DNA from 3 places in the Streptomyces showdoensis genome. Region 2 is predicted to be linked to each of the others. Evidence: riboswitches for the same ligand, from Rfam matches in the RefSeq annotation. Region 2 holds a riboswitch; each other region holds the start of a gene.
The links. Region 2 has a riboswitch for cobalamin ahead of ABD981_RS13915 (ribonucleoside-diphosphate reductase subunit alpha). Riboswitches for the same ligand answer to the same signal wherever they lie in the genome.
Positions count from the first base shown of each region.

Region 1 (9,971 bases), on a different contig from region 2:
CGCCCCTCACCCCGCGAAGACAAGGACTCGGAGTGACACCCACCGGTACAACCCTTCCGGCCTCCCGGCCGCCGGCCCGCCGGCTGCCCCTCGCCCAGGCGGCACTCGTGCTGTGCGCCGCCCTGCTCGCCGTACTGGCGCCCTCCGTCCCCGCGCACGCCCTGGACTCCACCACCTGGATCCAGCGCAACCTCGCGGGCATCGGCTACCTGGCGGCCAGTGGCGTCGACGGCGTCTACGGCGCGCAGACCACCGCCGCGGTCCGCTCCTTCCAGCGCGACAACGGGCTGGCCGAGGACGGCGACTACGGCAGCCGCACCGAACTCGCCCTGCACAACAAGGTGAAGGAGGTGCAGCGCAAGGTCGGCACCACCGCCGACGGCGCCTACGGCGACGGGACCACCTCCAAGGTGAAGTCCTGGCAGCAGTCGAACGGCTTGTCCGCCGACGGCATATCGGGCCCCGCGACCATGAACGCGATGCGCGTCGCCCGCACCGTGAAGATCACCGGGCAGTGGAAGACCGCCGAACACGGCTGGTCCGTGAGCGGCCAGTTCGGCTGCCTGGACAACCTCTGGATCCGTGAGAGCAACTGGAAGGTGTACGCGACGAACCCCTCGTCCGGCGCCTACGGCATCCCGCAGTCCCTGCCCGGCGACAAGATGGCCGCGGCGGGTGCGGACTGGCAGACCAACCCGGCCACCCAGATCGAGTGGGGCCTCGACTACATCACGTCGCGCTACGGCACCCCGTGCTCGGCGTGGTCCTTCTGGCAGTCCCACAACTGGTACTAGAGAAAGCGGTGTTCACGATGACATCCGACCTCTCCCGGCGCTCGCTGCTGCGCTACGGCGCCGGTGCGGTGGCCGCCACCGGACTGGCCGTCGGCGGCGGCCTGGCCCTCGCCGGCCCCGCCGCCGCCTACGGCTGGCCCTCGCAGCTCGCCCAGGGTTCCAGCGGCGCGGCCGTCAAGGAGCTCCAGATCCGCATCGCCGGCTGGGCCGCGGCCTCCGCCCAGCAGACCTACGTCTCCTGCGACGGCGCCTTCGGCCCCGGCACCGAGGCGGCGCTGCGCCGGTTCCAGGCCGCGTACGGACTCACCGTGGACGGCGTGGCGGGCTCGCAGACCTTCAGTCAGCTCAACGCCCTGGAGAGCGCCGACGGTTCGACCGCGCACTTCGACTTCTCCGAGTTCGAGAGCAAGGACGGCTCGGGCTTCTCCGGCGGCAAGGTGGGCGCCGCGACCGTCAAGGAGAACGTACGCCGCAACATGTACAAGCTGGAGGCGCTGCGCAAGAAGTGCGGCGACCGGGCCGTCACGGTGAACTCCGGCTTCCGCAGCATCTCCCACAACTCCTCGGTGGGCGGGGCGAGCAACTCCCAGCACCTGTACGGGATCGCCGCGGACGTGGCCATCTCCGGCCTGTCCACGAAGAGCATCTACCAGAAGGCCGAGACCTGCGGCTACTCGGGCCTGGAGACCTACACGGTGTCGTGGCAGCACGTCGACTCCCGGGTCGAGTACCCGTACGGATCGCAGTCCTGGTGGTGGCAGGACGGCGTGGCCTGACCACCGCTCCGCTCCACACTCCCCGGGCCCGCCCCCGCGCGGTCGACGCCGCGCCGGGGCGGGCCCGCGGGCTGGATAGCATCGGGGGGTTCGCACTCCCGTCCCCCTGTCCCGGAGGTCCGCGTCATGCGCAGGCGCACGTTCGTCACCGCTCTCGGCGCCGCAGTCGCGGCGGGCGGCCTGCCGATCGGCACCGCGCGGGACGCCGCCGCCGCGCCGACCGCCGCGCCGGGCATCGCGCCCACGCTGACCGGCCGTGATCCGGCCGCCTCCCCCAACGCCCGGGCTGTGTACGCGCATCTGGTGAAGCTGGAGAACGACGCCCGCTCCGGGAACCGGCCGATGACCGTCATCGGCCAGCACATCGAGGGCCAGCAGGAGCTGTACAACGCCTCCTACGGCGACACGGGCGGCACCACCCACGTCGGGTACTACTACAAGAAGGTCCGGGACATCACCGGCAAGCTCCCCGGCTTCCTGGAGATCGACCTCGGGCCCGGGTACGGCGCGGCGGACGGCTGGGGCAGCTACGAGGACCGCTCGTACAACCGGCCCCTCGGACTGCCGACGGGCCGGCGCCCGTGGCAGTACGCGGACGACGTCGTCGACGTCGCGACGGGCGTGTGGAAGGGGCTGCCGCGCGCCGCGGACGGCACGTACAACCCGTCGGGCGTCATGCGCCGTTCCGACGGCGGGAGCGCGACCCTCGCGAACGGCGGGGCGGCGGCCGGGATCGTCGGGATGAGCTTCCACCAGCCCTACCCCGGTTCGCCGTTGAAGGACTGGAGCCGGGTGCTGACCCAGGTCCGGGGCGAGCACCCGGGCGGCAGCGCGGGCAATCCCCTCGCGAGCCTCACCACCGACCAGGCGTGGTTCGACCGGGTCGTCGACTGGGAGTCGGACACGCCCGAGTACCGGGCCCTCCTGGCCGACCTCGGCTTCCTCGCCGCCTCGTTGTCGTACTTCGCCGCGTACGACGTCCCCGTCCTGCTGCGGCCCTACCACGAGATGAACGGCGACTGGTTCTGGTGGGGCGGGAAGACCCCGGCCGGCTACAAGAAGCTGTGGCGGATCATGTACGACTTCCTCGTGAGGACGAAGGGCCTGCACAACCTGATCTTCGTCTGGTCGCCGAACGCCTGGCACCCGCAGGGCGACGACGCTCCGTGGGACTACTACCCGGGAGCGGACCTGGTCGACGTGGTCGGCGTCGACGACTACGACCCCTACTCCGCCGCCTCGGACCTCACGCACACGTACTACACGGGGCTCGCCGGCTACGGGAAGCCGCGGATGCTCGCGGAGACGTGGAACATGCCGATCACGGCCGCGGGCAGCGACGCGCTGGCCCGCAGCCCGTGGGTGATCTGGAACATCTGGGGCTCCGGCACGACCAGGACGGACATCAACGGCAACGCCGACGTCAAGGCCACGTACTACGCCGCCGACCGGGTGTACACGGGAGGATCGGGAACCGGCCTCGGCCAGAACTTCGACTGGGGGTCCCTCCACGCGCACTGAGGGACCAAGATCGTCCAGTGGTAGTGTGCCGGAGCCAGTCGCACCCGTGTACGCATCGACACGATCCGTCCACGGGTCAGGGAATCCGGTGGGAATCCGGAGCTGACGCGCAGCGGTGAGGGTGACGGGCGGAGCATCGGCCACTGGGTCCCGAGGGGCCCGGGAAGGCGTTCCGGCCGGGCGACCCCGAGTCCGAAGACCTGCTGGCGGCCCCGGCGTCGTACGCCGTCGCCCGGGGAGCACCGTACTTCAGGCTCCGCGCATGGGCCGTGACGCAGAGGACTCCTTCCGTGCCCCTCCCCCGCCCCGTCCGTTTCGCCGTGCCGCTGGTGGCCGGTGCCGTTCTCGTGGCCGGCTGCGGTGCCGGTGGAGGCACGGCGGCACCGCCCGACGCGGAGGCGGCGGGCGCCGGTCGTCCGGTCGTCCTCGACAACTGTGGACAGCGGGTCGAGGTCGGGCGCGCGCCCCGCCGTGCGGTCGCGCTCGACCAGGGGTCGGCCGAGATCCTGCTCTCGCTCGGGCTGGCCGACCGCATGGTGGGCACCGCCACCTGGACGGACCCGGTCCTCAAGGGACTGGAGAAGGCGAACGCCACGGTCCCCCGGCTCGCGGACCGCTACCCGTCGTTCGAGAAGGTGCTCGACACCGAACCCGACTTCGTCAGCGCGTCGTTCCTGTACACCCTGGGCAAGGGCGGCGTGGCGCCCCGGGAGCGGTTCGCGAAGCTGGGCGTGCCCGCCTATCTCTCCCCCTCCGACTGCGTCGGCAAGGACAACAGCGGTGACGGCGACGGCGTGCGGACCCGGCCGCTGACCATGGACACCGTGTACGGCGAGATCCGCGACCTGGCGCGGGTGTTCGGAGTCCCCGAGCGGGGCGAGAAGCTGGTCGGCGAGCTCCGGGCCCGGGTGGCCGCGGCCACGGCGGGCGCCGACTTCGGCGACGCGTCCGTCCTCTACTGGTTCTCCGACTCCCAGGGGCCGTACATGGCCGGGTGCTGCGGCGCGCCGGGGATCGTCAGCGGGACGCTCGGCGTGAAGAACGTCTTCGACGACACGAAGGAGGAGTGGCCGCAGATCAACTGGGAGACGGTCGCCGACCGCGATCCCGACGTGCTGGTGATCGCCGATCTGACCCGCAGGGCCCAGTCGGCCGAGAGCGCGGCCAAGAAGATCGAGTTCCTGGAGTCGCACCCGGTCACCCGGAACATGACCGCCGTGCGGAAGAAGCGGTACGTGGTCCTCAGCGGGCAGGCCATGAACCCCACGATCCGCACGGTCGAGGGCATCGAGAAGGTGGCCGCCGCGCTGCGGGCGTACGGGCTCGCGAAGTGACCCGGTCCGAGCGGCCCGGGTCCCGCACGTCCCCGGTGTTCACCCCACTTGGCGCGGCGGCCGGGATCGTCCTGCTGTGTGCCTCCGTCGCCCTCGCGCTCACCATCGGCCCGGCCGACATCCGCGTCGCGGACACCTGGTCCGTGGTCGCCTCCCGCCTCGGCGGCGGGCCGTCCGGTCTGAGCCCCATCCGGGACGGCATCGTCTGGGACCTCCGGCTGCCCCGTACGCTCCTCGCGGCCGTGTGCGGTGCGGGACTGGCGGTCTGCGGCGCGGTGATGCAGTCCCTGCTGCGCAATCCGCTCGCCGACCCGTTCGTCCTCGGCGTCTCCTCCGGCGCCTCGACCGGCGCCGTCGCCGTGGTCGTCCTCGGCGTGGGCGGGGGCCTGGTGTCCGTCGCCGGGGGCGCGTTCCTGGGGGCGCTCTGCTCCTTCGCGCTGGTCCTGCTCCTCAGCCACACGCTGGGCGGGTCGACGGACCGGGTCGTCCTGGCGGGGGTCGCCGCGATGCAGCTGTTCTCCGCGCTGACCTCGTTCGTCGTGATGACCGCCGCCGACGCCGAGACCACCCGGGGCGTCCTCTTCTGGCTGCTCGGCTCGCTCACCGGCACGGGCTGGACGGACGTCGGGGTGTGCGCCGCCGTCCTGGCCGTCGCGCTCACGGTCTGCGGCGGGTACGCCCGCACCCTGGACGCCTTCGCGTTCGGCGAGGACGCGGCGGCGACGCTCGGGGTGTCCGTGGCCCGGACCCGGCTGGTCCTGCTCTCGGTCACCGCCCTGCTCACCGCCGTCCTCGTCTCCGCCGCGGGCGCGATCGGCTTCGTCGGCCTGGTCCTGCCGCACGCGGTCCGCGCCCTCGCCGGCCCGGGCCACGCCCGGCTGCTGTCGCTGACCGCGCCGGCCGGGGCGGTCTTCCTGGTCTGGGCCGACACGCTCGCCCGCACGGCCCTCGACCCCCAGGAGGTGCCGGTCGGCGTGGTCACCTCGCTCATCGGCGTCCCGGTGTTCGTCCTCGTCCTCTACCGCACCAGGAGCACGCGATGAGCACCTCGCCGACACGCGGGACCGGGCTCCGGGCCGAGCGCGTCTCCCGCACCGCGGGCGGCGCCCTCGTCCTGGACGGGGTGACCGTCGCCCCGGGGCCGGGCACCCTCACCGGGCTGCTGGGGCCGAACGGTTCGGGGAAGTCCACCCTGCTGCGCGTCCTGTCGGGGGTCCTCGCGCCGGACGCCGGGGTCGTGACCCTGGACGGCGACCCGCTGAGCGGCGTCCCGCGCCGCGCGCTCGCCCGGCGCCTGGCCGTCGTCGAGCAGCACGCCGACACGCAGGTCGACCTGACGGTGGCGGACGCCGTACGGCTCGGCCGCGTCCCGCACCGCCGGGCCTGGTCTCCGTCGACGGGCGCCGACGAGGAGGCGGTACGCGCCGCCCTCGCCCGCACCGGGCTGACCGACCGCGCCCACCGCACCTGGCGCACCCTCTCCGGCGGCGAACGCCAGCGCGTCCAGATCGCCCGCGCCCTCGCCCAGGAGCCGCGCGAGCTCCTGCTGGACGAGCCGACCAACCACCTCGACATCCAGCACCAGTTGGACCTCCTGGCCCTGATCTCGGGCCTGCGCCTCACCTGCGTGATGGCCTTGCACGACCTCAACCTGGCAGCGATGTACTGCGATCACGTCGTGGTCCTGAGCGAGGGCCGGGTGGTGGCCGCGGGGCCGGTGGAGGAGGTCCTCACGGAACGGCTCGTCCGGGACGTCTACGGCGTCCGCGCCTCCGTGACCCGACCCTCCCCGGACCGGCGCCCCCACATCCGCTTCCTCGGCACGGCGGCGGCGGAGGACTGAGGCACCCCGGCGGGTCGCCTCCCCGTTCCCGTCACCGCTGCCCGCGGGGGCGGGTGAGCGTCGCGAAGAGGGCGGCGAAGTTGTCGAGGGAGCGCAGGGCCACCGCGCCGTCCCGGTGGGCGAGCCAGGAGGAGACGACGCCGTTGAGCACCGGGACGACCATCTCGGCCAGGGTCCGCACCTCGACCGTCAGCTCCAGTTCGGCCTCGTCCGTGAAGCGCTCCAGGTACGCGACGACCTCGTCGACGTAGCCCCGGTGGTCCCAGGCCGGCAGTTCGCTCAGTTCCGGGTCGCGCAGGGCCAGGGTGACGAGTTCGATCAGGACGAGCTGGGCCGCGGGGTCCTTCTCGACGTCCGCCCAGAAGGCGCGCAGGAGCGCGCGGATGCTCTCGGCGGGGTCGGCCGCGGGGACGACGGCGGGCCAGGCTCCGTCCAGGGTGACGTGGATGCCGGTCGACAGCAGCGCGGCGTACAGCTCCTGCTTCGAGCGGAAGCAGTAGTGGAAGGCGCCATGCGGCATGTCCGCCTCCGCGCAGATCGCGCGCGTCGTCGCCGCGGCGATGCCGTCGCGCTTCATCACGCGCAGCGCCGCGGCCACGAGCCGCTCGCGCCGGACGTCTGCGCTGATCTGCTTCTTCGTGCCCTTGCCCGCGGGTGCCGTCGTCATGCCGCCACCCTAGCAGCACCTTGGCCAACCGACTTGGCCAACCGACTTGGCCAACTGACTTGGCCGAATGACTCGGCTGGATGACTTGGGCGGTTGACTTGGCCAAGTGGCCAACTTTATGGTCGAGGCGTCGTCGCGGCTGCCGCCGCCCTCGCGCTCCGCCGCCACAGCCACAGCCACCGCCACCGCCACCGCCACCGCCACCAGGAGGTCCCCCACCGCTGACACCGGACGCCCGTGCCACCTCCGCAGCACCTCAGCCCCGCAGCACCTCAGCCCCCCAGTCCCTCAGTCCCGTAGTCCCGTAGTCCCGCGAGAAGGAGCCCTCATGCCCACCGCCCCTCCCCCGGCCGGCTCGCACGCGCCCGGCGTGCCCTCGATGCCCGGACCCGCGCCCCTGCCGCTGCTGGGCAATCTGACCGACGTACTGACCGCGTCCGCCGGGACGAGCGTCGACTTCGCGGACGCGTACCACCGCGCGTACGGCGGCATCTTCGCCCTGACCCTCGCCGGCAGGCGGACGGTCTTCGCCTCCAGCCACGCCCTGGTGTCGGAGATGTGCGCGGACCCCCTGTGGACGAAGTCGGTGCACCCGGCGCTGGAGGAGGTGCGCGCCTTCGCCGGCGACGGCCTCTTCACGGCCTACGGCGACGAGCCGAGCTGGGCGGTCGCCCACCGCCTCCTCATGCCCGCGTTCGGGGCGGTCGCCATGAAGGACTACTTCCCCGGGATGCTCGACATCGCCGACCAGATGTTCACCCGCTGGGAACGCTTCGGGGCCGGCTCCCGCATCGACGTGCCCGACGACATGACCCGGCTGACCCTGGACACGATCGCCCTGTGCGCCTTCGGCGTCCGGCTCAACTCCTTCTACACCGGCGGGCTCCACCCCTTCGTCGACGCGATGGTGCGCAGCCTCGCCGAGGCCGGCGCCCGCAGCGAACGGCTCCCCGGCCTGCAACCGCTGCTCGTGCGGACCAACCGCCGCTACCGCGAGGACATCGCGACCATGCGCCGCGTCACCGAGGAGATCGTCGCGGCGCGCACCGCGCAGCCGCCCGGCACCCGCCCGGACGACCTGCTGGAACGCATGCTCACGGCGGTCGACCCCGTCACCGGCGCGCGGCTGTCGGAGGAGAACGTCCGGCACCAGCTGGCCACCTTCCTCATCGCCGGCCACGAGACGACCTCCGGCCTCCTCTCGTTCGCCACGCACGAGCTCCTCGCCCACCCCGAGGTGCTGCGCGAGGCCCGCCGGAACGTCGACGAGGTCCTCGGCGACCGCACCCCCGCCTTCGAGGACCTGGCGCACCTGGGTTTTCTGGGCCAGGTCCTGCGCGAGACGCTGCGGCTCCACCCGACCGCGCCCGCGTTCGCGCTCTCCCCCGCCCGGGACACCACGCTCGGCGGACACGCCGTACGGAAGGGCGAGGACGTCCTCGTCATGCTGTCCACGCTGCACCGCGACCCCGCCGTCTGGGACCGGCCCGAGGCCTTCGACCCGGACCGCTTCGCCCCCGGACGCATGGACGCGATCCCGGAGTACGCGTGGATGCCCTTCGGCCACGGCGCCCGCGCCTGCATCGGCAGGCCCTTCGCCCTGCAGGAGGCCACCTTGGTGCTGGCGATGATGCTGCAGCGCTTCGACATCGAACGCGCCGACCCCGACTACGAACTGACCATCCAGGAGAGCCTCACCATCAAGCCCAAGGGCCTCGCCATCCGCGCCGCGGCACGCCGGAGCGGCCGGGGCGGCCCCGACGCGCGGACGGCGGCGCCGGCGGCCGTCCGGCAGGGGGACCCCGACACCACCGACGCGGCCGCACCGCCCGCACACGGCACCCCGCTGCTCGTGCTGTACGGCTCGAACTCCGGCACGGGCGAGAGCCTGGCCCGTACGGTCGCCGCCGACGGGACGCTGCGGGGCTGGCGGGCCACGGTGGCCCCCCTGGACGAGTTCGCCGGCCGCCTCCCCACCGAGGGGCCCGTCGTCCTCGTCACCTCCTCGTACAACGGCGCGCCGCCCGACAACGCGCGGGGCTTCGTCGGCTGGCTCACCACCGCCCGGCCGGACCTGAGCGGCGTCGACTACCTCGTGCTCGGCTGCGGCAGCCTGGACTGGGCGGCCACCTACCAGCGGGTCCCGGCACTCGTCGACGAGGCGATGGCGGCCGCGGGGGCGCGCCGGATCCGCGAGCGCGGCGCCACGGACGCCCGGACGGACTTCTTCGGCGACTGGGAACGCTGGTACGCGCCGCTGTGGCCCCTGCTGTCCGAACGGTACGGCGTCCAGGAGACGGCCGGACGGCGACCCCGGTACCGGGTCGTCGAGACCGCAGACGAGCCCGCGCCTCCGGAGGAGACCGCGACCGCGGTCGTGCTGGAGAACCGTGAGCTCCTCCGCGGGGCGGGCGGCAGGTCCACGCGCCACCTGGAGATCAGGCTGCCCGACGGCGTCCGCTACCGCACCGGCGACCGGCTCTCCGTCCTGCCGGAGAACGACCCCGCGCTCGTCGCCAGGCTGCTCACCCGCCTGGGGATGCGCGGGGACGCGGTCCGCACGGTCGAGTCACCCGCACCGCACGGGCCGGTCCCCGTCGGCCGCCCGCTGCGCGTGGCCGAGCTCCTCGGCCGGTACGTGGACCTCGCCGCACCCGCGTCCCCGAGGGCCGTGGCCCGGCTGGCCGCGACGACGGACTGCCCGCCGGAACGCGACGAACTGCGGCGCCTGGCCGGCGAGGACCACACCGAGCACGTGCTGCGGCGCGGGCTGACCCTCGTCGACCTCCTCGACGGGTTCGCCTCCTGCCGGGTGGACCTCGCCCTCGTGCTCGAACTGCTGCCGGCTCCCCGCCCCCGCCCGTACTCGATCAGCTCGGCTCCCGAGGAACAGGACCAGGTGGCGCTGACCGTGTCGGTGCTGGAGGAGCCGGCCCGGTCGGGGCACGGCGTCTTCCGCGGTGCGGCATCCGGGTACCTCCGGCGCGCACGGCCCGGCGACCGGCTCGTCGCCACCGTCACCGCGCCGCCGGAGAC
Region 1 is NZ_BAAAXG010000013.1:47,974-57,944, forward strand. Features, by position in the region: gene ABD981_RS09255 (peptidoglycan-binding domain-containing protein) at 33-794, shown strand; gene ABD981_RS09260 (D-Ala-D-Ala carboxypeptidase family metallohydrolase) at 812-1,570, shown strand; gene ABD981_RS09265 (glycoside hydrolase family 26 protein) at 1,697-3,091, shown strand; cobalamin riboswitch at 3,110-3,313, shown strand; gene ABD981_RS09270 (ABC transporter substrate-binding protein) at 3,382-4,425, shown strand; gene ABD981_RS09275 (FecCD family ABC transporter permease) at 4,422-5,468, shown strand; gene ABD981_RS09280 (ABC transporter ATP-binding protein) at 5,465-6,268, shown strand; gene ABD981_RS09285 (TetR/AcrR family transcriptional regulator) at 6,300-6,935, opposite strand; gene ABD981_RS09290 (bifunctional cytochrome P450/NADPH--P450 reductase) at 7,264-9,971, shown strand, end outside.
Region 1: it holds a riboswitch for cobalamin, as region 2 does, so the genes downstream of both, ABD981_RS09270 (ABC transporter substrate-binding protein) here and ABD981_RS13915 (ribonucleoside-diphosphate reductase subunit alpha) in region 2, are expected to answer to the same signal.

Region 2 (9,971 bases):
AGGGCCCCGCTCCCCCCGTGGAGCGGGGCCCTTCGGCGTACCGGACGCGGGACCTAGAAGTCCTCGTCCAGGTCCACCGAGCCCTCGACCGCCACCTGGTAGGCGGACGGACGGCGCTCGAAGAAGTTGGTCAGCTCCTGGACGCCCTGGAGCTCCATGAACGCGAACGGGTTCTCCGAGCCGTACACCGGGGCGAAGCCCAGCCGGACGAGACGCTGGTCGGCGACGCACTGGAGGTACTCGCGCATCGACTCGGTGTTCATGCCCGGCAGGCCGTCACCGCACAGGTCGCGGCCGAACTGGAGCTCCGCCTCGACGGCCTCCCGCAGCATCGCGGTGACCTGCTCCTGGAGCGCGTCGTCGAAGAGCTCGGGCTCCTCCTTGCGGACGGTGTCCACGACCTCGAAGGCGAAGTTCATGTGCATCGTCTCGTCGCGGAACACCCAGTTGGTGCCGGTGGCCAGGCCGTGCAGCAGACCGCGGGACCGGAACCAGTACACGTACGCGAAGGCGCCGTAGAAGAACAGGCCCTCGATGCACGCGGCGAAGCAGATCAGGTTGAGCAGGAAGCGCCGGCGGTCGGCCTGCGTCTCCAGGCGGTCGATCTTCTCGACCGAGTCCATCCACTTGAAGCAGAACTGCGCCTTCTCGCGGATGGAGGGGATGTTCTCGACGGCCGCGAAGGCCGCCGCCCGGTCGTCCGGGTCGGGGAGGTAGGTGTCGAGCAGCGTCAGATAGAACTGGACGTGCACGGCCTCCTCGAAGAGCTGGCGCGAGAGGTAGAGCCGCGCCTCGGGGGAGTTGATGTGCTTGTAGAGCGTCAGGACCAGGTTGTTGGCCACGATCGAGTCGCCGGTCGCGAAGAACGCGACCAGACGGCCGATCATGTGCTGCTCACCGGGGGTGAGCTTGGCGAGGTCGGCGACGTCCGAGTGGAGGTCGACCTCCTCCACGGTCCAGGTGTTCTTGATCGCGTCGCGGTAGCGCTCGTAGAAGTCCGGGTAGCGCATCGGGCGGAGCGTGAGCTCGAAGCCCGGGTCCAGGAGGTTCTTCTGTTCGGTGGAGCTCATTACTGGCAGGCCTCGCAGGACTCGGGGTTCTCAAGGGAGCAGGCGACGGCGTCGGGGTCGGCGACCTGCTGGACGGGGATGGGGGCGGCGGCCTGGGCGGCGCGGGCGATCCGGGTGGCCGGGCGCGAGCGCAGGTAGTACGTGGTCTTCAGGCCCTGCTTCCAGGCGTACGCGTACATCGACGAGAGCTTGCCGATGGTGGGCGTCTCCATGAAGAGGTTCAGCGACTGCGCCTGGTCCAGGAAGGGGGTGCGGGCCGCGGCCATGTCGATCAGGCCGCGCTGCGGGATCTCCCAGGCCGTGCGGTACAGCTCGCGCACCTCGTCGGGCACCCAGTTGAAGCCGGCCACCGAGCCGTTGGCGTCGCGCAGCGCCTCGCGGGTCTGCGCGTCCCACACGCCGAGCCGCTTCAGCTCGTCGACCAGGTACGAGTTGACCTGGAGGAACTCGCCGGACAGCGTCTCGCGCTTGAACAGGTTGGAGACCTGCGGCTCGATGCACTCGTAGACGCCGGCGATCGAGGCGATCGTCGCGGTCGGGGCGATGGCGAGCAGCAGGCTGTTGCGCATGCCGACGGCGGCGATCCGCTCGCGCAGCGCGGCCCAGCGCTCCGGCCAGTTCAGCTCCACGTCGAAGTGGTCCGGGTGCAGCACGCCGCGCGCGGTGCGGGTCTTGTCCCAGGCGGGCAGCGGGCCGCTGCGCTCGGCGAGGTCGGCGGAGGCCTCGTACGCGGCCAGCATGATCCGCTCGGCGATCCGGGTGGACAGCGCGCGGGCCTCGGCCGAGTCGAAGGGCAGCTTCAGCTTGAAGAAGACGTCCTGGAGGCCCATCGCGCCCAGGCCCACCGGCCGCCAGCGGGCGTTGGAGCGGCCCGCCTGCTCGGTCGGGTAGAAGTTGATGTCGACGACCCGGTCGAGGAACGTGACGGCGGTGCGCACGGTCTCGTCGAGACGCTCCCAGTCGATGTCCGAACCGGTCACGAAGGCGCCGAGGTTGACCGAACCGAGGTTGCAGACGGCCGTCTCGCCGTCGTCGGTGACCTCGATGATCTCGGTGCAGAGGTTCGAGGAGTGCACGACGGAGCCGGGCTCGGCGGTCTGGTTGGCGGTCCGGTTGGAGGCGTCCTTGAAGGTCATCCAGCCGTTGCCGGTCTGCGCCAGGGTCCGCATCATCCGGCCGTACAGGTCACGGGCCGGCATGGTCTTCTTGGCCAGGCCCGCCGCCTCGGCCTTGCGGTACGCGGCGTCGAACTCCTCGCCGTACAGGTCGACCAGCTCGGGCACGTCGGCCGGGGAGAACAGCGACCACGCGGCGTCCGCGTTGACCCGGCGCATGAACTCGTCCGGGATCCAGTGCGCCAGGTTCAGGTTGTGGGTGCGGCGGGCGTCCTCGCCGGTGTTGTCGCGGAGCTCCAGGAACTCCTCGATGTCCGCGTGCCAGGTCTCCAGGTAGACCGCGGCGGCGCCCTTGCGGCGGCCGCCCTGGTTCACCGCGGCGACGGAGGCGTCCAGCGTCTTCAGGAACGGCACGATGCCGTTCGAGTGCCCGTTGGTGCCGCGGATCAGCGAACCGCGGGCGCGGATGCGGGAGTACGACAGGCCGATGCCGCCCGCGTGCTTCGAGAGGCGCGCGACCTGGTGGTAGCGGTCGTAGATGGAGTCCAGCTCGTCCTGCGGGGAGTCCAGCAGGTAGCAGGAGGACATCTGCGGGTGGCGGGTGCCCGAGTTGAAGAGCGTGGGGGAGGAGGGCAGGTAGTCGAGCCGGCTCATCAGGCCGTACAGCGCCGCCACCTCGTCCACGGCGCGGGCGCTCTCGTCCTCCGCGAGGCCGCTCGCGACGCGCAGCATGAAGTGCTGCGGGGTCTCGATGACCTGGCGGGTGATCGGGTGGCGCAGCAGGTAGCGGGAGTAGAGGGTGCGCAGGCCGAAGTAGCCGAAGCGGTCGTCGCCGGCCGGGTCGATCAGCGCGTCGAGGCGCGCGGCGTGCGCGGCGACGAAGGCGGCCGTGCGGTCGGCGATCAGACCCTCGCGGTGGCCGACGGCCACGGAGGCGGAGAAGGAGACCGCGCCCTGTCCCGCCGCCTCGTCGGCGATGGTGACGGTGAGCAGCCGGGCGGCGAGCCGGGAGTACGCGGGGTCCTCGGCGATGAGTCCGGCGGCGGCCTCCGTGGCCAGCTCGCGCAGCTCCGCCTCGTCCGAGCCGGCGCTGCGGCCGCGCAGGGCGGCGGCGGCGACCTTGCCGGGGTCGGTGTCCGGGAGGTCGGCGGTGAGATCGGTCAGGGTCCGCAGCAGCACGGTGCCGGGTCCGTCGGTCTCGATCGCTGCGGCCGGATCGGCGGGCGCGATGGTCACGTGGGGGCTCTCCCTCGCTCGGCTCGGAGCCAGGACGGGAGGCGGGAACGGGCGGCCGTACGCACGGCTGCGCCGCGTCCACCGGCCCACTCCGCGAGGCCCGGACGTCTGTGGCACCCGGAACGGACGGACCGGGCGCGCTGCCGGCAGGTCTTCGGACTCACCCTGGGCGCGAACGCGCGCAAAACACACCGTTGCGGGACAGTTCCGGATTTCCACCGGATTCCCCTGCGGCGACAGCGAGGACGAGCATACATGTGGGGGGCGCCGCTTGCGGCACCCCCCACATGTTGTGTCGGTCGGAGCCGGGGTCAGAGCTCCAGAACGTAGGTGAGCAGGGTGAAGTCCAGGCCCTGGACGGGCTTCCAGTCCCGTTCGGGCGAGCGGACGAAGCCCAGCCGCTCGTAGATGCGGTGGGCGCCGGTCATGGTCCGCTGGGTGGACAGCACCATCCGCGTGCACCCCTCGACGGCCCGTGCCCGGTCCACGCAGGCCCGCACCAGGGCCTCTCCGACGCCCCGGCCGCGGGCGGCGTGGGCGACGGCCAGCATCCGGAACTCGGCCTCACCCGGACGGGCGATGTCGGCCCACTCCTCGCCGCCGGCGGTGAAGGTCACCCCGCCGAGGACCGGGCCGGCCGGATCCGTCGTGTCGACCGCCACGAGCACCTCGGCTTCGGCGTCCCGCCGGGCCACGTCCCGCAGCAGGTGCAGATAGGCGTCGTCCTCGCCGAAGCGGAGGAACCCGTCGTCCAGGTAGGCCCGCGCGGTGATCTCGCCGAGCGCCTCGTACTCCTCGGGCCGTACCGCCCTGATCGTGAAGTCCATGCCCGGCAGTCTGCCCCCGGCACGGCTCCGCCCGCCTCCGGATATGCCGGGGCGGGCGGAGCGGGCGGTGGCGGGGCTCAGTGGCCGGCGGCACCGACCTTCGGGAGCTCGGTCACGACACCCGCGTCGCCGGCGTCCGCCGTGTAGTCCGCGGGCGAGGTCTCGTCGACGCCGTCGGGCGCCTTGAGCGCCTTCAGGACGAAGGTGAGGACCACGGTGACGAGCAGGTTGAGCACGAAGGCGGTGAGGCCGATGTAGCCGATCTCGCCGATGCCGGGGATCTCGGCCGACGAGCCGCCGAAGTGCTTCTGGGTGGGGCTGGCCACGCCGTACGCGGCGGCGGTGCCGTAGATCATGCCGACGGCCCAGCCGGCGAGCAGCGCCCAGCGGTGGAACCAGCGGGTGAACAGACCGCCGACGAGGGCCGGGAAGGTCTGCAGGATCCAGATGCCGCCGAGCAGCTGGAAGTTGATCGCGACGGTCTTGTCCATGGTGAGGACGAAGACCAGCGCGCCGACCTTCACGAGCAGCGAGACCAGCTTGGAGACCTTGGTCTCCTGCTCGGGCGTCGCGTCCGGCTTGAGGAAGTCCTTGTAGATGTTGCGCGTGAAGAGGTTGGCCGCGGCGATCGACATGATCGCCGCCGGGACCAGCGCCCCGATGCCGATGGCGGCGAAGGCCACGCCCGCGAACCAGGCCGGGAACATGTTCTCGAAGAGCTGCGGGATGGCGAGCTGCCCGTTGGTGACCTTCACGCCGGCGGCGATCGCCATGAAGCCGAGCAGCGCCAGCAGACCCAGCATCAGCGAGTACAGCGGCAGGATCGTGGTGTTGCGGCGGATCACCTCGCGGCTCTTGGAGGAGAGCGTCGCGGTGATCGAGTGCGGGTACATGAAGAGCGCCAGCGCCGAGCCGAGCGCCAGGGTCGCGTAGGTCCACTGGCCGGCCTCGCCGGGCACGAGCGCGCCCTTGGGCTTGCCGGTCGCCGGGTTGACCGTCTGGTACGCCTCGCCGGCCTTGGCGAAGATCTCGTCGAAGCCGCCCAGCTTGATCGGGATGTAGATGATCGCCACCGCGATGACGAGGTAGATCAGGGTGTCCTTGACGAAGGCGATGAGCGCCGGGGCGCGCAGGCCGGAGGAGTACGTGTACGCCGCGAGGACGCCGAAGGCGATGAGCAGCGGCAGGTCCTTGACGAACCAGTTGGTGTCCTCGCCGCCGCCGACCCCCATCACGTCCAGGACGGCCTGGATGCCGACCAGTTGGAGCGCGATGTACGGCATGGTGGCGAGGATGCCGGTGACGGCGACCGCCAGCGACAGGCCCTTGGAGCCGAAGCGGCCGCGGACGAAGTCGGAGGTGGTGACGTAGCCGTGCTTGTGGGAGACCGACCACAGGCGGGGCAGGAAGGTGAAGATCAGCGGGTAGACCAGGATCGTGTACGGCACGGCGAAGAAGCCGGCCGCGCCCGCCGCGTAGATGGCCGCCGGGACGGCGACGAAGGTGTACGCGGTGTAGAGGTCGCCGCCGAGCAGGAACCAGGTGACCCAGGTGCCGAAGGAGCGGCCGCCCAGGCCCCATTCGTCGAGGCTGTTCTCGTTCTCGGCCTTGCGCCACTTGGCGGCCAGGAAGCCCATGACCGTGACGGCCAGGAAGAAGAAGACGAAGACGCCGAGCGCGACGCCGTTCACGCCGTCCTTCATCGCGCGTCACCTCCCTTGCGGGCGCGCTGGTCGCGCTTCCAGAGCTGGTACGCGAGCATGGTCAGGCCGGTGGAGACGACCACCCAGAGCATCTGGTACCAGTAGAAGAACGGGATGCCGATGAAGGTGGGGTCCACCTTCGCGTACGAGCCCACCCAGAGCATCGCGACGAACGGCGCGAACAGGCAGAGCGCGATCACCACTCTCGACGGTGTGATGACCGCTTGTTTCCCTTGTGTCGCTTCTGACATGGTGAAACCGTCCCCTCACTGATCACCTCGTAATGCCGAGGAAATCTAGGGGACGGTCTCCCGGTTAGGAACCCCTGTCCGTATAACGGATCGACAGTGTCAGGTCTACGTCAGGTCGGGGCCGGTCCGGCGGCCTGTCGGCGCCGGGCCGGCGCCGGATCAGCCGTTGGGGCGCTGGAGGCGGGCGACGAACTTGTAGCGGTCGCCGCGGTAGACGGAACGCACCCATTCGACCGGTTCGCCCTGGGCGTCGAGCGAGTGCCGGGAGAGCATCAGCATCGGCAGGCCGACGTCCGTGCCGAGCAGGCCGGCCTCGCGCGGGGTGGCGAGGGAGGTCTCGATGGTCTCCTCTGCCTCGGCCAGGTGCACGTCGTACACCTCGGCGAGGGCCGTGTAGAGCGAGGTGTACTTGACCAGCGAACGCCGCAGCGCGGGGAAGCGCTTGGCGGACAGGTGGGTGGTCTCGATGGCCATCGGCTCGCCGCTCGCCAGGCGCAGGCGCTCGATCCGCAGCACCCGGCCGCCGGCCGAGATGTCGAGCAGCCCGGCGAGGGTGTCGTCGGCGGTGACGTACCCGATGTCGAGCAGCTGCGAGGTGGGCTCCAGGCCCTGCGCGCGCATGTCCTCGGTGTACGAGGTGAGCTGGAGGGCCTGGGAGACCTTGGGCTTGGCCACGAAGGTGCCCTTGCCCTGGATCCGCTCCAGGCGGCCCTCGACCACCAGTTCCTGCAGGGCCTGGCGCACGGTGGTGCGCGAGGTGTCGAACTCCGCGGCGAGGGTGCGCTCGGGCGGGACCGGGGTGCCGGGCGGCAGGGTCTCCGTCATGTCGAGCAAGTGCCGCTTCAGTCGGTAGTACTTGGGCACGCGCGCGGTGCGGGTGGCGGCGCCGCCCTCTGTCTCCGTGCTGCCCGCGTCCGTGGCCATGGCCTGCCTTCCCGACTCCTGTGCTGCTGCCGTCACCGGCTCCTCCGTCTGTCGCGGCTCACATGGTGGCACGGACCGGTCACGGGTCGTCGCCCTCCCTCAGGTGTCGGTCCGATAACGGACCCGACTGCCCTTCTTATACACCCTTGACACCCCTAAAGGTCTAGGCCAAGCTCCGGGTACTGGTCTACACCATTAAAGACCAGGTCCCAGCCCCACGAGCATTACTCGACGTATGTCTGTATGTCTTCGCGCGGTGGGCAGGGGTTGCAGCATCCCTGAGGAGGGTGGCGTGAAGCGCAAGCTCATCGCGGCGATCGGCGTCGCGGGCATGATGGTCAGCATTGCCGCGTGTGGTGGCTCGGACGACAAGGGCGGGGCGAAGGCCGGCGGCGACGCCAAGGAGCTCACCGTCTGGCTGACGGTCGACGCCCAGAACAACTGGCCCGAGCTGGTCAAGGCCGCCGATGACGCGGTGACCAAGAAGCACCCGGGCATCAAGATCAAGCACGAGTACTACGGCTGGCCGGACAAGAACACCAAGCTCGACGCGGTGCTCGCGACCGACAAGGCCCCGGATGTTGTCGAGATGGGCAACACCGAGATGATCAGCTACATGGCCAAGGGCGCCTTCGCCGAGGTCGACCCGTCGAAGTTCGACAACTCCGACAAGTGGCTCGACGCCCTGAAGGACTCGGTCACCTACAACGGCAAGACCTACGGTGTCCCCTACTACGCCGGTGGCCGCGTGGGCACCTGGCGCAAGGACATCGCCGCCGAGGTGGGCGTCAAGGCCGCCCCGAAGACCTGGGCCGAGCTGACCGCCGCCCTGGACAAGATCCAGGCGAAGAAGGGCGACAAGTTCAGCGCCTGGTACCAGCCGTCGCCCGACTGGTACGCCGCGATGTCGTTCGTCTTCGAGGCGGGCGGCTCCATCGCCAAGCAGGACGGCGAGACCTGGAAGGCGAACCTCTCCTCGCCCGAGTCCGTCAAGGGCCTCAACGAGTACAAGAACATCGTCGACAAGTACATGCACGGCGACAAGACGAAGGACGAGTCCGACCGTCCCGTCGTCTTCGGCCAGGGCAAGTCCGCGACGATGTTCGCCGCCGGCTGGGAGGGCGCCACCGCCGCCGACCCGAAGACCGACAAGGTCGGCGGGCTGAAGGACAAGCTCGAGAACTTCGTCATGCCCGGCCCGTCCGGCAAGAACCTGCCCGTCTTCCTCGGCGGCTCGGACCTGGCCATCCCGGTCAAGTCCAAGGCGCAGGGCGTCGCGGCCGAGTGGATCGCCGCCTTCACCGGCGCCGAGGGCCAGAAGGGCCTCATCGGCAAGGGCAACCTGCCGAACAACAAGGCGGACCTCGCCCCGCTGAAGAGCGACCCGGCCACCGCCGTCGCGGCGACCGCGGCCGAGTCGAGCTGGTTCGTCCCGACCGCCCCCGGCTGGGGCCAGGTCGAGAAGGCCCAGACCCTCAAGACGATGCTCATCGAGATCGCCAACGGCAAGAAGTCGGTCGAGCAGGCGGCCAAGGACGCCGACGCCGCGATCGACAAGGTCATCAACACCAAGTGACCTATGGGCAGGGCCCCGCCACCACGGCGGGGCCCTGCCGCCCGTACCACGAGAGGGATCGCTGAGGAGCACGGGATGAGTGCCGCAGACACAACCACCGCGAAGGTGCCGCCGGTGCGGCAATCGCCACCATCCGGCTCCGGAGCCGGTACGCCCGCCCCGCGCGGGAAGTCCAAAGGCGGGGCCGGGATCCCATGGCTGCTCCTCGCGCCATGTCTGCTCGTGCTCCTCCTGGTGCTCGGCTATCCGCTGATCCGGCTGGTCACGCTCTCGTTCCAGAAGTTCGGGCAGCCGCAGCTGTGGGGCTTCCAGGAGCCCGAGTCGGCCGGACTGTCCAACTTCACGGCGATCCTGGGCGACTCCGAGTTCTGGACCGTCGTCCTGCGGACCGTGCTCTTCGCGGCCGGCGCCGTGATCGTCACGATGGTCCTCGGCATGGCGATCGCCCTGCTCCTCCAGCGCGTGTCGAGCTGGGTCAAGGTCCTGATCAACATCGTCCTCGTGGCGAGCTGGGGCATGCCCATCATCGTCGCCACCGCCATCTTCAAGTGGCTCTTCGATGCCGACTACGGCGTCCTCAACTGGCTGCTCAGCCGACTGCCCGGCGTCGACATGATCGGCCACAACTGGTTCGCCAGCGGCCCGCAGGGCCTCGCCGTGATCATGCTCCTGGTGGTCTGGGGCGCGGTGCCCTTCGTCGTCATCACCCTGAGCGCCGGTCTGACGCAGGTGCCGAAGGAGCTCGAAGAGGCCGCCCGCCTCGACGGCGCCGGCGCCTGGGGCGTCTTCCGCTACGTCACCCTGCCGATCATGAAGCCCATCCTCGTCATGCTGACGACCCTCTCGGTCATCTGGGACATGGGCGTCTTCCCGCAGGTCTACGTGATGCGCAACGGCCACCCCGAGGCCGAGTTCCAGCTGCTCACCACGTACTCGTTCGACAAGGCGTTCGTCGTCAACGACTACGGCACCGGCTCCGCGATCGCGCTCGTCACGGTCGTGCTGCTGCTGGGCGTCGTCGCGGTGTACATGCGCCAGATGCTCAAGATCGGAGATGTGGAGTGAGCGCAGCGAACGCGCAAGGGGAAGTGAGCACCGCCAAGGTCTCCGCGGCCCCGCGCCGCCCCCGCAAGTCGAAGCTGGGCTGGAATCTGCTCGGTCTGCTCGTCTTCGTCACCGCCGGCTTCCCGGTCTACTGGATGCTCAACACGGCCTTCAAGCCGGCCAAGGACGCGATCGACCCCGACCCGCACTTCTTCCCGTCCACCT
Region 2 is NZ_BAAAXG010000026.1:298,465-308,435, reverse strand. Features, by position in the region: gene ABD981_RS13920 (ribonucleotide-diphosphate reductase subunit beta) at 54-1,070, opposite strand; gene ABD981_RS13915 (ribonucleoside-diphosphate reductase subunit alpha) at 1,070-3,421, opposite strand; cobalamin riboswitch at 3,550-3,674, opposite strand; gene ABD981_RS13910 (GNAT family N-acetyltransferase) at 3,733-4,248, opposite strand; gene mctP (monocarboxylate uptake permease MctP) at 4,326-5,951, opposite strand; gene ABD981_RS13900 (DUF3311 domain-containing protein) at 5,948-6,202, opposite strand; gene ABD981_RS13895 (GntR family transcriptional regulator) at 6,362-7,126, opposite strand; gene ABD981_RS13890 (extracellular solute-binding protein) at 7,419-8,702, shown strand; gene ABD981_RS13885 (carbohydrate ABC transporter permease) at 8,778-9,767, shown strand; gene ABD981_RS13880 (carbohydrate ABC transporter permease) at 9,791-9,971, shown strand, end outside.

Region 3 (9,971 bases), on a different contig from region 2:
CTCCTTCAACCTGGGCGGCGTACGGATCCTCGACGGGGACGGGGACGGGGTCGGGGACGGAGCCGCGGACGCGCGCGTGGCCCGGGCCGGCTTCCGGAAGGCGGCGGACGACGTGGCGGTCCCGCTGGTGGTCCGGGGCGAGCCGGCCGGTGTGCTGCTGGTGACCCCGCGTCCCGGGGAGCGCCTGGACCGGCGGGCACGCGCGGCCCTCGACGAGGTGGCGCCGCTGGTCGCCACGGCCGTGCAGCTGGCGGCCGTCACGCGGGCGCTGCGGGAGTCGCGCGGGCGGCTTGCCGCGGCCCGGGACGACGAACGCCGACTGCTGCGAAGGGAGTTGCACGACGAGATCGGTCCCGCGCTGGCCGGCGTGGGACTGGCGCTGTCGGCCGCCCGCACCCTGCTGCCGGAGGGCGCGGACCGGGCCGACGAGCTGCTCGCGCGGCTGCGGGAGGAGGTGGACGCCCGGGTGGAGGAGGTGCGGGTGCTCGCGCGCGGCCTGGTTCCGCCGGTGCTGGCCGAGCTGGGCCTTGCGGCGGCGCTGCGGGAGTTGGTGATGCGCTACGAGGCGGACGGGCTGACGGTGATGGTGCGGGAGCGGGGCGAGGGGCTCGACCGCACGCCTCCGGAGGTGGCGGGGGCGGTGTACGCGATCGTCGCGGAGGCCATCCGCAATGTGTCGCGGCACGCGCACGCGCGCCTGTGCACGGTGGAACTCGGCGCGGAGGACGAGTTGTTGGACGTCTCGGTGCAGGACGACGGGAGGGGCATGCCCGCGGATGCGCGGCACGGGATCGGCACGGTGTCGATCCGCGAACGCGCGGAGGGCGTCGGCGGCACGGCCGTCTGGAGCCCCGGCGCGTCGGGCCGGGGCACCCGGCTGGAGCTGAGGCTGCCGTGCTGAGGGTGCTGGTGGTGGACGACCACCCCGTGTTCCGGCTCGGGATGTCGGCGCTGCTGGACTCGCTGCCGGGGATCGAGGTCGTGGGCGACGCGGCCTCGGTGGCGGCGGCCGTGACGGCGGCGGCCGAACTGGCGCCGGAGGTGGTGGTGATGGACCTGCACCTGGGCGACACGGCCCCGTCGGGGGTGGACGCGACGCGCGAGATCCTCCGGATCCTGCCGCGGGCGGGGGTCCTGGTGGTGACGATGCTGGACGACGACGACGCGGTCTTCGCGTCCATGCGGGCGGGTGCGCGGGGATACCTCCTCAAGGGGGCGGCGCCCGCGGAGATCGAGCGGGCGGTGCGGGCCGTCGCCAACGGCGAGGTGATCCTGGGCCCCGCCGTGGCGAGCCGGGCGATGGCGTACCTGCTGGGCCACGCCGCGGCCGGGGGCGGGCCGGTGCCGCTGCCGGAACTGACCTCGCGGGAGCGGGAGGTGCTGGACCTGGTGGCCCGCGGGCTGGACAACCTGGCGATCTCGCGCCGCCTGACGCTCAGCCCGAAGACGGTCCGCAACCACCTGTCCAACATCCTCGCGAAGCTCCAGGCGGCGACGCGCGCGGAGGCCATCGTGCGGGCCCGCCGGTCGGGCCTGGGCGGCGGACCGTGACCGGCCGGGGCCCAGACCCGACCGGCGGGCCCCGGAGGGTCAGACCCAGCGGATGGAGGACGCCTCGTCGTCCATCCATCCTCCGCTCCACGCGCCTTCGACGGTGCGGCCGGACTTCCGGGTGTTGAACCAGCTGTTCTCGTAGTAGATGCCGTGGCAGCCCGCGTACTCCTGGGCGGAGCCGATCTCGTCGCCCCAGTTGAAGCCCGTGTTGTCGTAGAAGTAGCGGAGGTTGCCCTCCTCGAACTCGACGGTCCCCCAGTCGCCGTCGCATCCGTGGTCCTTGACGAAGGTGAACGAGTGCCCGCCGAAGTTCGCGTCGTTGTAGACGACCGCGACGACCGTCGCCGCGTTCGCCCCGAGGCCGGCGGCGCGGGCACCCGCGTCGAGCTGCCGCTGGGTGACCGTCCTCGCTCCGGCGGGGAGGCGTACGGCCCCGTTCGTCGCGTCGGCGATGGCCTGCGCGAAGGTGTCGAAGCAGACCGGCCCCCGCTGGTTCGGCCGCACCGTGCAGTGCTTCCCTCCACCGCCGTCACCGCTCGTGGCGACGGCGGCCCCCGTGGGACCCGCCAGGGTCGTCAGGGCCGCCACGGCGACCGCCCCGGCCAGGACCGAGTTGCGTATTCCGAACATGTGTCGATGCCTCACCGTCTGGGGGGCGCGGCGGATCCGCGCCGTCGCCCACCACCCTCGCCCCGCCCCCGTCCCGTACGCATGGGGCGGGGGTCCCGACCGCCCGGGACGTGTCAGCCCGGGGTGAGGGCGGCGTACTCCAGCGGGGCGGAGGGGTCGATCGACACGTCCAGCGGGGCGGGTTCGGCCCCGGACCGTACGAGGAGCTCGCCGACGGCAGCGATCATGGCGCCGTTGTCGGTGCACAGCGTCATCGGCGGCACCCGCAGCTCCACGCCCGCCGCGGCGCAGCGCAGTTCGGCCAGGCCGCGGACGCGCGAGTTCGCCGCGACGCCGCCGACCACGATCAGGGTCCGCACGTCGTGGGCCGCGCAGGCGGCGAGCGCCTTGCGGGTCAGCACGTCGGCGACGGCCTCCTGCAGCGCGGCGGCCCCGTCCGCGACCGGGACGTCCAGGCCCTGGAGCCGGTGCTTCTCGACCCAGCGGGCGGCGGCCGTCTTGAGGCCGGAGAAGGAGAAGGCGTACGGGTCGTCCCCGGGGCGGGTCAGCGGCCGGGGGAAGCGCACGGCGCCCGGATCGCCGTCGCGGGCGGCCCGGTCGACGGCCGGCCCGCCGGGGTAGGGCAGCCCGAGGATCCTGGCGACCTTGTCGAAGCACTCCCCCGCCGCGTCGTCGAGGGTGTCGCCCAGGTGCAGGATCGGCTCGCGCACCAGGTCCCGCACCAGCAGGAGGGAGGTGTGGCCGCCGGAGACGATCAGGACCACGCAAGGGGTGGGCAGCGGGCCGTGCTCCAGGGTGTCGGCGGCGACGTGACCGGCCAGGTGGTGGACGCCGTAGAGCGGGATCCCGGCCGCGTACGCCAGGGACTTCGCCCCCGCGAGACCGACCTGGAGGGCGCCGGAGAGGCCCGGTCCGGTGGTGACGGCGACCGCGTCGATCGCGTTCAGGCGCAGCCCCGCCCGGTCGAGGGCCTCGCGCACCACCGGCTGGAAGGACTGGAGGTGCGCGCGGGCGGCGATCTCGGGGACGACGCCGCCGAAGCGGGCGTGCTCGTCCATGCTCGACGCCACCACGTGCGCGAGGAGTCTCCCGTCCCTCACGATCCCCGCGCCGGTCTCGTCGCACGACGACTCGATCCCGAGCACCACTGGTCCGGCCACTGCCCCACTCCTTCTTGCTTGCAGGCTGCACCTGCAATATATGTGCAATAAGGAGGGCGGGTGCACTGCCGTAGGGTGGGCGTCGCAGCTGGTTCGCCCCGTCCGCCAGGCGGGATGCGTCGCAAGAGGGAACCCGGTGGGAATCCGGGACTGCCCCGCAGCGGTGAGCGGGAACGACCGCCGTCACACAGCACTGGACCCCCGGGTCCGGGAAGCGACGGCCAGTAGGTGTCTCGTCCGACGGGACGTGCTCGCGAGTCCGAAGACCTGCCACTGCCCGCACGCGGTCATCCCCGCCGTGCGGAACAGCCCTGCCGCGACTCGCGAAGGAGAGTTGACGTGGCCGATCCCACCGCCTCCACCCCCAGCCCCGCCCCCACCGCCACCGCACGCCCGGTCAAGACCCCGGACGACTCCCGGGTCGTCCTCGCCCACATCATGAGCGAGCACGACACCAATCTGTACGGGACCATCCACGGCGGCGTGATGATGAAGCTCATCGACGACGCCGCCGCGGCGGCCGCCGGGCGACACGCCGACGGGCCGGCCGTCACCGTCGCCGTCGACCGGATGTCCTTCCTCGCCCCCGTCCGCGCCGGGGACCTGCTCAGCGTCGAGGCAGCACTCGAACGCGCCGGGCGGACCTCCATGACCGTCGGGGTCCGCGTGACCGCCGAGCGGTGGAACAGCGCCGGCCCGACCACAGAGGTGGCCACCGCCTTCCTGACGTTCGTCGCCATCGACGCCGACGGCACACCGCGCGAGGTGCCGGCGCTGGAGGTGTCACTGCCCGGCCTGTCCTGAACGGCCGGAACCGGCGCCGTCACCCCGGTCGTCGCGGCACGTCGTACGCGGAGTCACCCCATGGGGCGGCATCACACGGTCTGTCACCACACGGTCTGTCACCACAGGGGCTGTCGCTACACGGTCCGTCACCAGAGGGGCTCACTCCACACGGAGTGTCACCACATGGGACGTCATCACACGGTCCGTCACCACGGCGACGCACGGCCCACGAGGCTTCAGCGTGCGTTTACGTACAGCTGCGGCGACCAGCGGGTGCACGAGTTGCCGTTGCACGCCTGGACCATGAAGTTGTAGTCGTTGCCCGGTGCGTCCAGGGTCCACACCCGCCGCTCACCGGGGCTCTGCTTGCTGATCCTCCAGTCGGTGTTGTCGTACTGCCAGCGGACGTTGTAGTGCGTCAGATTGGTGGTGTATCCGCCGTAGTAGAGCTTGATCTGGTTGTTGCACGAGTCGTAGCGCCCGCCGATGTACGGGCTGTTGCTGTACTCGTACCGCGGCGGCGTGCCGCCGATGTCGGTCCCGCTCTTCTGGGGCGGCTCGCCGTCGCGGGTGTAGCAGCCCTTCGCCGCGGGGACCGTGTCCGGCGCGGCGGCGGCGACCGGCGCCACCAGGAGGCCGCTCGCGAGCACGACGCCGGACGACAGTGCCACCGCCGCACGACGCCACTTGAGCGCACGCATGGTTCACTCCGTCCTTGGGGTACGGAACTTCCAGGTGTGCCGCCGTGCGGCGCGCGCTCCCCCACGCTCGGCGCCGTGAACCAGCGGACACCCGCTGTCCCCGGACTCCCCCTCTCAGCTTACGGCGGGCGGGGGGCCGGGGCCCGTCGGGCGGGGGCGCACGTCCTGCGGCCCCACGCACGGGGCGCCGCCCGGAGACCTCCCGGACGGCGCCCCACCCGCTACTTCGCGAAGCCGTAGTCCAGCAGCTTCTTCACGTCGGCCGCGCGGTTCGTCTCGTTCGGCGAACCGAGCACCGCGCCGATGACCGTCTTGCTGCCGCGGGTGGCCGCGAAGACGAGGCAGTACTTGGCCTGCGGGCCCGAACCGGTCTTCACGCCGATCGCGCCGCTGTACGTGCTCAGGAGCTTGTTCGTGTTGGTCCACGACATGTTCCGGTAGCCACCGCTCTTGGTGGTCACCTTCTGGGTCGTGGCCTTCGTCTTCACGATGGTGCGGAACGTGGAGTTCGTCATCGCACTGCTCGCGATCTTCGTCAGGTCACGCGGGGTCGAGTAGTTCGACCCGTTGCTGATCCCGTCGAAGGAGTCGAAGTGGGTGTTGCGCAGACCCAGCTTGCGGGCCTCGTCGTTCATCTTGCCGATGAACGACTTCACGCGGGCCGCCCGCGTGGTGCCGGTGCCGAACTTGTCGGCCAGCGCGTAGGCGGCGTCACAGCCCGACGGCAGCATCAGACCGTAGAGGAGCTGACGAACCGTCACCTTGTCGCCGACGATGAGCCGGGCGGAGGAGGCGTTCTTCGAGACGATGTAGTCGCTGTACGCCTTGTCGATCGTGACCTTCGCGTCGAGGTTGAGGCCGCGCTGGGCCAGCACCACCTTCGCGGTCATGATCTTCGTGGTGGAGCCGGTCGACCGGCGGGTGTCCGCGGCCTTCCCGTACAGCGCGGCGCCCGTCCCGTTGTTCATCACGAAGCCGCCCGCGGCGGTGATGGACGGAACGGGCGGCGTCGCGGCGTGCGCCTGGCCGGCGAAGAGGCCGCCGGCCAGCACGGCGGAGGTCGTGACCGCGACGGTCACGGCACGACGCACGCCCAAAGTGGTCGATATCAAAATGTTCTGCCCTCGGTAGGAGTCGTTGTCGCACGAGGCCCACACGGACCTCGCGCACACAAGATGCACGAGCCGTTCCCATGGATGCACGGCGGGGTGCGTGACCTACCTCGCATTCCGGCGCGGACGGGCGGACGGGCCGGCCGGCGCGGCGCTCGCGGCCGCCGCGCCCGTCAACGAGCGGCGCTCCCCCGGGTCATGCCCCGGGCGCGGGCGGGGCGCTGTCGCCCGCCTGGCCGTCGGCGCGCATCGCCCGCGTCTCGCTCTTGAGGATGCGCAGCGACTTGCCCAGGGAACGCGCGGTGTCCGGCAGCCGCTTGGATCCGAACAGGACGATGAACGCGATCGCCACGAGCAGCAGGTGCCAGGGTTCCAGTGCGTTGCGCAGCACGGGGTCACTCTCCCTCGGAGACGGGGTCGTTTGCCTTGTTGCGCAACTGTACAACTGGCGGGTGCGGGGTCGCGCCGACCCCCTGGACGCTCCGCGCGTGACGGAGCTCACGACGTTTCAGGAGTTGCGCAACACTTAAGGTTGCCTCCATGGGGACGAGTGACATGACGGCTCGCCAGAGCGCGGTGCTCCTGGGCGGTCCCGCGGACGGCGTGCGCCTGACGGTGTCCGACCGGCCGCCCGTACTGCAGGTGACCTATCCCTGCACGGTCGAGGGGGACTCCGCCGGGACCCGCGTCGAGGCGCTCCACGTCTACCGGCTCGACGGGAGCACCGGGGACGGAGTGCTGCGGTACGGGTACGACCCGGCCAGCCCCTAGCGGCGCGGGCGGGCGCCCCGCCGGGACCGACGCCCCGCGATCCCCCACCCCCATCCTGCACGTTGCGCAGCTGTGCAACCTTCCGGCGCCTGCCGCCGTCCTGCCTTACGGGCTCGGAGGAATGGGGTCACGCTGATGACAGGCGGAAACCGCGGCACACAGGCACGCCGGTCCGCACCGCGGGGCGGGCCACGCCGACGCGGCCGGGTCGGACGGCTCCTCATGACGGCGCTCGCGCTGCTCGTGCTGACGACCGCCGGGTTCGGCTGGGGCTGGCTCAAGCTGAGCGGCGGCATCCGGACCTTCGGCGCCGAGGGCCTCTCCGACGACCGGCCCGCCGCCTCCGGCCCGGGACAGAACGTCCTGGTCATCGGCTCGGACGCGCGCACCGGCGGGAACAGCGCGCTCGGCGGCGGGGACGCGCACGACATCGGCCGCTCCGACACCTCCTTCCTGCTGCACGTGTACGCGGACCACGAGCACGCGGTCGCCGTCTCCTTCCCCCGCGACACGCTCGTCGACATCCCGCCCTGCCGGCTCCCCGACGGCACGTGGACCAGGCCGCGCACCGGCGCCATGTTCAACTCCGCGTTCGCCGTGGGGCAGAGCGCCGAGGGCAACCCGGCGTGCACGCAGAACACGGTCGAGAAGCTGACCGGGCTGCGCGTCGACCACACCGTCGTCGTCGACTTCAAGGGCTTCGCCGCCCTGACCGAGGTCGTGCACGGCGTACCGGTGTGCCTCCCCCAGGACGTGTACGAGAAGGACCTCGACCCGAACCGCGCCACGCGCGGCGCCCGCGTCTTCGCCAAGGGCGAGCAGACCGTCTCCGGGCAGAAGGCCCTGGACTACGTGCGGCTGCGCCACGGGATCGGCGACGGTTCCGACATAGGGCGCATCAAGCGCCAGCAGGCGTTCGTGGCCGCCCTGCTCAGGAAGGTCAGGAGCGACGGCCTCACCCCGGCCCGGCTGCTGCCGCTCGCCGACGCGGCGACCCGCTCCCTCACCGTGGACCCCGGCCTCGGATCCGCCGACAGACTGATCTCGTTCGCGATGTCACTCAAGGACGTCGACCTCCACGACACGAAGTTCGTCACGCTGCCCTGGCGTTACCAGGGGGCGCGCGTCGCGATCGTCGAGCCCCGGGCCGAGGCCCTCTGGGCGGCCCTGAAGGCCGACCGGCCGCTCGACGGCCGTGCCGCCGGTACACCCGCGACCGCCGGCGCGCCCACCCCCGCCGGCACCTCCGCCCCGCCCGCCGCGACTCCCCCGCCGGCGGCCACCGAGGACACCCGGTCCGCCGACGACGCCCCCTGCTCCGACCTGTCGTACGGATGAACCGAGCGGCTACGGCGTCCCCGTGACCGCCGCCGCGGAGGCGGCGCACCGCCGGTCGTAGCGGGACCGGGCGGCGCGCAGCGCCACCGCGTAGAGCGCGAGGACGGCGGCGAGGAGGAGGTAGTACGGCGGGGGCGGGGGGGTCATGGCGAGCAGGGGTCCGAGCGGGGACAGGGGCAGCAGGACGCCGGTCACGGCGAGGGCCGCCGCCGCGTACCGGACGGGGCCGGGCGCGGTCCCGTAGCGGCGGGCGCCGCGCAGCAGGAGCATCACCAGTGCCTGGGTGAGCAGGTTCTCGGTGAACCAGCCGGCGTGGAAGGCCCCCTGGGTGTCGGCCGAGGACCGCGTGGCGACGAGGAGCACGCCGAACGTGGCCACGTCGGCGACGGCGTTGAGCAGCCCGAAGCCGGTGATGAAGCGCAGGAACCCGCGGTGCCGCAGCCGGGTGGGGGTGCGCAGGGCGGCCGGGGCCGGGCGGTCGTGGGCGAAGGCCAGCTGGGCGGCGTCGGAGCACAGGTTCTGCACGAGGACCTGTGCGGGGAGCATCGGCAGGAAGGGCAGCAGGAGCGCGGCGGCCAGCATGGCGATGACGTTGCCGAGGTTCGACGACAGGGTGACGTGCAGATGGGCGGCGATGTTCCCGCCGGCGTTCCGGCCGGCGGCGACGGCATGGTCGACCGCCGCCAGGTCCTTCTCGGCCAGGACGAGGTCCGCGGTGTCCCTGACGACGGCGACGGCGCCCTTGGGGCAGAGGCCGACGTCGGCGGCGCGGAGGGCGGGCACGTCGTTGACGCCGTCGCCGAGGAACCCGGTGACGTGCCCGGCCGCGCGGAGGGCGGTGACGACGCGGGCCTTGTGCTCGGGGGCGCAGCGCGCGAAGACGGTGGTGTGCCGGGCGGCGGCGGCCAGTTCGGCGTCGTCCAGGCGGTCCAGGTCCTCGGCGGTGAGCACCCGGCCGGGGTCGAGGCCGAGTTCGCGGCAGGTGTGGGCGGCGGTGCCCGGGTGGTCGCCGGTCAGGATCCGGACGGCGACCCCGCGGTCGGCGAGGCTGCCGAGGGCCGCCGCGGCGGTGGGGGCGAGGGCGTCGCGCAGCACGACGAACCCGAGGAAGGAGAGGCCGCGCTCGTCGGCCGGGGTGTGGTCGCGGAGGCGGGCCGGCCGTTCGGCGAGGGCGACGGCGAGGAGGCGGGCGCCCGTGCCGGCCTCCCGCGCGGCGAGGGCGAGCAGCCGGTCCCGCTCGGCCGCGTCCAGGGCACACCGCTCCAGTACGGTCTCCGCCGCGCCCTTCACCACCAGGGTGTGGGTGCCGAGCCGGCCGGGCCGGCGCACGACGGCGGTGGCCAGGCGGCGTACCGGGTCGAAGGGCAGCGCGGCGACCCCGTCGGGGTCGTCGGGCCCGTCGGGGACCGCCTCCTCCAGGAGCGCCTCGTCGAGCGCGTCGGGGGTGGGGAGCTCCGCGAGCTGGAGCGTCCACCAGGCGTTGACGGCGGCCCAGTGCAGCACCTCGGGGTCGTCCCGGCCGTGCGCGTCGACGGCGCGGACGACGGCGGGCCGGTCCTGGGTCAGGGTGCCGGTCTTGTCCAGGCAGAGGACGTCGACGGCGCCGAGGTCGTGGAGCGCGGGCAGGCGCCGGACGATCACCCGGTGCTCGTGGGCGAGGCGCGCGGCCCCGCGGGCGAGGACGGTGGTGACGACGACGGGAAGCATCTCGGGGGTCAGTCCGACCGCCACGGCGACGGCGAACGGGAGCGTCTCCAGTCCCCGTCCGTGCAGGGCGGCGCCGGCCATGAGGACGAGCGGCGGGGTCAGCAGCATGAAGCGGATCAGAGTCCAGGAGATGCCGTGGACGGCCTGGTCGAAGGCGCTGTCCCGGCGTCCTCCGGGCGCCGCGTGGGCGGCGGCGAGGCGGGTGCGGGCTC
Region 3 is NZ_BAAAXG010000013.1:171,364-181,334, forward strand. Features, by position in the region: gene ABD981_RS09750 (sensor histidine kinase) at 1-901, shown strand, start outside; gene ABD981_RS09755 (response regulator transcription factor) at 895-1,551, shown strand; gene ABD981_RS09760 (hypothetical protein) at 1,591-2,184, opposite strand; gene tsaD (tRNA (adenosine(37)-N6)-threonylcarbamoyltransferase complex transferase subunit TsaD) at 2,298-3,332, opposite strand; cobalamin riboswitch at 3,434-3,617, shown strand; gene ABD981_RS09770 (acyl-CoA thioesterase) at 3,684-4,148, shown strand; gene ABD981_RS09775 (hypothetical protein) at 4,367-4,831, opposite strand; gene ABD981_RS09780 (D-alanyl-D-alanine carboxypeptidase family protein) at 5,053-5,922, opposite strand; gene tatA (Sec-independent protein translocase subunit TatA) at 6,140-6,334, opposite strand; gene ABD981_RS09790 (hypothetical protein) at 6,499-6,714, shown strand; partial or broken gene ABD981_RS09795 (LCP family protein) at 6,850-7,995, shown strand; gene mgtA (magnesium-translocating P-type ATPase) at 8,062-9,971, opposite strand, start outside.
Region 3: it holds a riboswitch for cobalamin, as region 2 does, so the genes downstream of both, ABD981_RS09770 (acyl-CoA thioesterase) here and ABD981_RS13915 (ribonucleoside-diphosphate reductase subunit alpha) in region 2, are expected to answer to the same signal.